Regions from separate parts of the Saccharobesus litoralis genome, predicted to be linked through region 1. Evidence: predicted binding sites of a transcription regulator. Region 1 holds the regulator's gene; the other holds the start of a gene.
The links. The regulator LexA, encoded in region 1, represses DNA repair genes until DNA is damaged. The targets are predictions, from matches to a motif close to TACTGTATNNNNATACAGTA.

Region 1 (3,218 bases):
TCCTGCACCATTGGGCTGATGGCAGGCTGCGCAATTAGCCAGATAAACCTTTTTCCCTTCCGCCATTAGCTCATCCATAGACATATTCATGGCCAACAAACGTTGCTCTTCCTCTTTGGCTTTGCGGCGTTGCTCAACTTGCATATCCACCCAAGCTTGATAATCGCTTGGTGATTTAGCGATAACCACAACAGGCATAAACCCATGGTCTTTACCGCAAAGTTCAGCGCATTTACCGCGGTAAATTCCAGGTACATCAACCTTTGTCCAAGCTTCGTTGATAAAACCGGGATTAGCGTCTTTTTTCACTGCGAAGTCTGGCACCCACCATGAGTGGATAACGTCATCAGACGTCATTAAAAAACGAACTTTCTTACCCGTTGGGATAACTAATGGTCGATCTACCTCAAGTAAGTAGTTTTCCCCTTTATCCCACTTACCCGTGATCTGTTCTGTAGGTGTTGCAAGCACACTGTAAAAATCAATATCATTTTCCATGTACTTGTAATGCCATTTCCATTGAGAGCCTGTCACCAAAATACTGACATCAGGTTCAGACGTGTCCTCCATTGCAATTAACGTCTGCGTAGCCGGTATTGCCATGACAATTAAGATGATAAACGGCACTACGGTCCATGCTATTTCTACTTTTACACTTTCGTGGAAATTAGCCGCCTTATGACCGCGTGATTTACGATGAAAAATCATCGCCCAAAACATTAAACCAAACACTACAACACCAATTGCCGTGCATATGTAGAAAATTCGCATGTGTAAGTCATACACATCTGCGCTAATAGAGGTAACGCCTCGCGTCATGTTTAATGGCATAGGTGCCGATTCTGGAGATGCAGCTAACACAGCTCCCGTACAGCAAATAAAAGCGAGTAGAGATAAAATAACCTTTTTCACCAAGCAACTCCCCTTGTTGGCAATCGCGCTCTAGCTCTAATGGTTTATGGCTAGTTCGCACCTTTTTATTGTGACAAGCTCAGTATCTAGTAATAAATAAACTGGGTGGCTGATTCTTTTTTAGTCAGCCGACAAATAAAAATTAGACAGTAATTTGATATACGTCCAATAAACTTACATTTTTTTAACAAGGTTATTGAATTAAAAGAGGTTTTAAGAAAGGCAAACAAGAGCTAAAAGCCGCTAAAAACGTAGGTTTTCGCTACTTATCTGAACAAATATCTAGCAGTTGGATTTTTTTACTATAAGAAGCTTAGAAATAGATATTAAAAATGAAAAGAGATAATAGGCCACTGATGCCAATATAGAAAATGGTAACTCAATTGCCTAAAGCAGCAATTTAGCCAAGCACTGAAGGGAAACTAACAAGCCATGCGTAAGATACGCACGGCTATATAGTCTTCTCGCTCAGGTCTTATGGTTCATTGTCAGCGCTTACTCACCCCAATCACATAGTAGAGCATATGCTCATGGGGGCTCGAAGCTTGCCTACATGGATGTAGGTAAGGAGCGAGAGCACGGATGCGGTAGCTTTGACGGCTTCCCCTAAAACCTGATCACTTTGACTATAACATCAACAAACAGGTTTTATTACATCCAAGTCGTGTTGCGAATAACACCAACGGCAATCCCTTCTATTTCAAAAGGTGTTGAGGCTAAATCCACTTTAATAGGCGCAAACTCTTGGTTTTCAGCATGAAGTAAAATTTCACCACCATTCTTCTCAAAACGCTTCACCGTGACATCCTCTTCCACTCGAGCCACCACAACCTGACCATTACGCACCGATTGCGTTTTATGCACAGCCAATAAATCGCCATCCATAATACCAATATCTTTCATGCTTTCGCCTTCAACCCGCAATAAATAGTCAGCATTTGGCTTAAATAAGTTGGGATCCACTTGATAGCGGCTTTCTACATGCTCTGTCGCCAAAATAGGTGAACCCGCAGCCACTTTACCCACTAAAGGCAAACCTTCATTTTCACTTTCATCATTAGCAGCGCCAATTAGACGAATACCACGACTCGTGCCCGGCATTATTTCTATAGCGCCTTTACGTGCTAACGCTTTTAAATGTTCTTCCGCTGCATTAGGTGATTTAAAGCCTAATGTTTTAGCTATTTCAGCTCGTGTTGGCGGCATACCAGTTTCTGAAATATTATCTTTAATTAGTTGCAGGATCTCTGCTTGACGAGGAGTAAGTGGCTTCATTTTAGTGGATCCGTAATGGCTGCTTACCTGTTAGTATATACAGGCTGTACAAATACGCAAACATTCAATAAAAAATTATTGTTGATCTGTCGGGTTCAGTTTATTTCTGAAAAAATCCAGGGCACATAAACTTTTACAAATTTACCGCGTAGCCAAAAAGACTAAATAGGTCAAAACTTGAATAAATAAGCTCTTTTGAGGGTTTTAGCTATATATTTAGATACCAAAAATCATTTTGGCAGAATTTGATTTACTAAAAGTAATGAACATTAAGTCATTTCTAAAGTTGGTAATAGTTCAGAATTTACCTCTTTAATCCGATAACAAGCTGTTATAAAGAGTTCAGCACTGCTCATGACTCTAGTTCAATAATTAACCTGAGCTCTGGTTAAGCCAGCATTAAATTGTTGCTATTTAATAGCTCCAGTTCCTCTGCTGTTAAATCTAATGATGGCTTCTCTTATTTTAAACTATATGCGATTAAACCGCCAAGCAAATTCAGCATAAAGCCATGTGCGCTGCGGTGTCTGGAGTGCTCAATGTACGAAATGTTTTTCAATTGGTCATTCACTGTTTCTATTATGAACCGCTTTTTAAGTATGGCTCTATCCCATAATGAGATGAATTTTTTCTTCATGTTTTTACGGATTGTTGTTATCAATTCAACTCCCTTTTCAAGCAACTCTCCCGATAGCGCTTTGCTAATATAACCTTTGTCACCATAAAGTTTACCAAATAGTGACTCTGTCATTTCAGGGACTGGTTTGCGATCATCTATGTTCCCCTCTGTTAGTTTCAATGAAACTATTTCACCGAAGTGATTGATAACTAAGTGTAACTTAAAACCAAAAGACCATCCCATTGTGCCTTTACCATGTCTAGCAACTCCCTCAAACACCTTGTTTCTTTTGGCTCTGATAATATGGCAAACCTCTATTTTTGTAGAATCGACAAATTGGATACCGGTTGGTTTACCAAGCTTAGATGTTAAGTAACTACACATAGGAACAACGACACTAGAAGCAATCCCA
Region 2 (3,218 bases), 400 kb from region 1:
AAAACAATATAAACAATCGATAGACCAATTACTTAAAGAGACGATTGAGCAAGCCAGAAGTAGTGGTGAAAATGCGCTGCAATCGACAATTTTCTTTGGCGTAGTAATGATTGTTATAGTGGCTTTAATTGCCATTTATGTAGCCCGTTCTATTAGTACAACTGTATCAGAATTGCGTGATTCTCTTGCTGAATTAGCCAGTGGTAAAGGTGAGCTAAGCCATCGATTACAAGTTAGGAATAAAGATGAGTTAGGGCAGTTAGCCACTAACTTTAATCGATTTATTGATACATTAAGCCAATCTATTTCTGATGTGATGGGCGTTTCTCACCCCTTGCTTGATACGTCTACCCGCTTAATTTCTAATACGGAACAAGCTCGCACTTTGACTTCGCAACAAGCTGCAAACGCTGCGCAAACTCAACAATCTATGACTGAGCTTAATCAATCGATTGAAGGGATTAGTGAGTCAGCAGGGCTGGCTAACTCAGCGGCTAATGAAGCTGAGGTGGAAGCGAATAATGGCTTAACTGTGGTGGAAGCCACAATAGAAAACTCGAAAAAACTCAATGAGCAAATAGACACTACATCCAAGTCGATCCACAGATTAGCACAGGATACAGATAGTGTAAGTTCGATCCTTGATGTGATTAACGCTATTGCGGAACAAACCAATTTATTGGCACTTAATGCGGCAATTGAGGCGGCTCGCGCCGGTGAGCAAGGCCGAGGTTTCGCTGTGGTTGCTGATGAAGTAAGAACATTAGCATCGCGCACAGGTGATGCCACCACAGAGATCCGTGATTTGTTAGATAAGCTGCGCAATGCAGCAAGTGAAAGTGTGACAATGATGGGGCAAGCGGAAACCTTGTCGTCAAGCAACGAAGAGTTTGCGATTAAAACCGGTTCGGCACTTGAACAAATTAAAGGCAGTGTGGAAAATATTTCAATGATGAATAACCAAATTGCCACTGCGACAGAAGAGCAAAGTGTAGTTGCCAACCATGTGGTTGATATTATTAATACAATGTCGGAAACCGAACAGCAAATTCAAGGCACATTTAGTTCACTGGAAGAAGTGTCGCATCAATTGCATCAAGCTTCAGACGACTTAATGGAAGCCACTAGCCAATTTAAGCTCTAGTGTCATATGCCATAACAACAAAAGGCGAGAGGTTAATATAGACCGTCTCGCTGTTTGTTATTGGAAAGAAAGCTAATTTGTTGCGTTAATCGGGGTGACGTTTGAATCTTCAGTCTCGTCAGCATTAACACTTTTGCCAACTTGCTGTAACTCGTCAACTTTACCTTTAAACGCGTTACTGAACGATTCTTTATTTTCCGCAATTAAGCGACCAATATTTTCAACTTGTGATTCAGACAAGCCTTCAACTTGCTGTTCAATGACTTCAGAAATAACCTCGGCCAGTTCTAGCATTTTATCGTAAGCGTCTGCTTCTTTTTTACTGGTAAACATTTTGCCGTCTCTGTCGCATTGCCATAAAGCTCTTACACCCATAACTCACCCAATATGTAACTGTTTTTATGTACAGTATATCATGCAGATTTATATTGCAAATCTAATTTAAGAATTTGTTTTAGTCTAATTTAGCCGATTAAATGCGCAAAACGTAAGTTGTGGTTTAGACTTTAATCAAATAAGTATATTTGCAGTCCATTTATTTATTTTTAATGACATAAAAATACTGATTATAAGCAGACAAGTGATTAAAAACGGATTAAAGTTGGCGCATCAAAGCAGTGTGAGTAATTTGAGTCAGGTGAGAGCAGAAACCAACAAGCAAGCAACAGCGAATGAAGAGTCCTTGCTGCGTATTTTTACCGTGCCAGAGGCGCCTGATTCTACATTGGGGCGTATAGAGCAGGAAATTTCGCAAAATTTAAATGGCTTTCTTTCAGAGCATTTAGTGGCTAAAGAGCACAAACTGAGTGAAATTGAAAAAGATTTCTCTGATGCACAATTACCTGAAGAACCGCAGTTTGTTTCTGATCACACCAGTTTTTTGTTAGATAAATTGGTAGCTCAATCCGTTCACACCTCTTCTCCTAGCTTTATTGGACATATGACATCGGCGTTGCCCTATTTTATGTTACCAATGTCAAAAATTATGATTGCTCTCAATCAAAACCTAGTCAAAATTGAAACCTCAAAGGCGTTTACGCCGTTAGAGCGTCAAGTACTGGGTATGATGCACAATTTAGTTTATGGCGGTGCATCGAGTTTTTATCAAGAATATATGCACTCTGAACAGTTTTCACTGGGCGCATTCTGCTCGGGTGGAACAATAGCGAATGTAACTGCGTTATGGGTTGCTCGTAATAACTTGTTTAAGCCAAGTGGCAATTTTAAAGGTGTTGCCCAAAGTGGTTTATACAAAGCCTTATTGCATTATGGCTATAAGGGCGCTGCAGTTTTAGTGTCGGAGCGCGGTCATTATTCATTGGCTAAGTCAGCCGATTTACTCGGCATTGGCCGTGAAGATGTCATTGCAATTCCAACCGATGCTAATAACCGTGTCGATATTGATAAGTTACGCAGCACAGCAAAACAGTTGCGTGATAATGGTATTGCCATTTTAGCTATGGTTGGGGTTGCCGGTACCACAGAAACCGGTAATATTGATCCACTGGCTGAGATGGCTGCAGTCGCGAGTGAAGTTGGGTGTCATTTTCATGTCGACGCGGCTTGGGGTGGTTCCACCCTGTTTTCGCATAAATACGCTTCCTTACTGGCTGGCATTGAGTTGGCTGATTCTGTGACTATTGATGCCCATAAACAAATGTACGTGCCTATGGGTGCGGGCATTGTTTTGTTTAAAGATCCTTCCTTGGCAGGACATATCGAGCACCACGCAGAATATGTACTAAGAAAAGGTTCAAAAGATTTAGGTAGCCATACGTTAGAAGGTTCGCGTCCTGGTATGGCCATGTTGGTCTTCGCCAGTATGAATATTTTGGGCCGAAAAGGTTATCAATTGTTAATCGACCGAAGTATTGAGCAGGCACGTTACTTTGCGGAATTGATAAACCAACAAGACGATTTTGAGTTGGTCTCTCACCCTGAGTTATGTTTACTGACTTATCGTTATGTTCCTGCGCCACTTAAGGCGATTTTACGCAGTGGTAACCAAGTACTTATTAGTCAGGTTAATGAGTATCTTGATGACTTAACTAAGTATGTGCAAAAGCGCCAACGT

Region 2: C2869_RS11240 (YebG family protein) is a predicted target of LexA. The motif match lies at 1,536-1,555, and genes of this name have one in related genera.

Annotation. Positions count from the first base shown of each region.
Region 1 covers NZ_CP026604.1:2,752,190-2,755,407, reverse strand. Annotated here, with positions in the region: gene coxB (cytochrome c oxidase subunit II) at 1-912, opposite strand, end outside; gene lexA (transcriptional repressor LexA) at 1,564-2,187, opposite strand; partial or broken gene C2869_RS09690 (IS982 family transposase) at 2,576-3,218, opposite strand, start outside.
Region 2 covers NZ_CP026604.1:3,147,687-3,150,904, forward strand. Annotated here, with positions in the region: gene C2869_RS11235 (methyl-accepting chemotaxis protein) at 1-1,144, shown strand, start outside; gene C2869_RS11240 (YebG family protein) at 1,217-1,519, opposite strand; gene panP (pyridoxal-dependent aspartate 1-decarboxylase PanP) at 1,782-3,218, shown strand, end outside.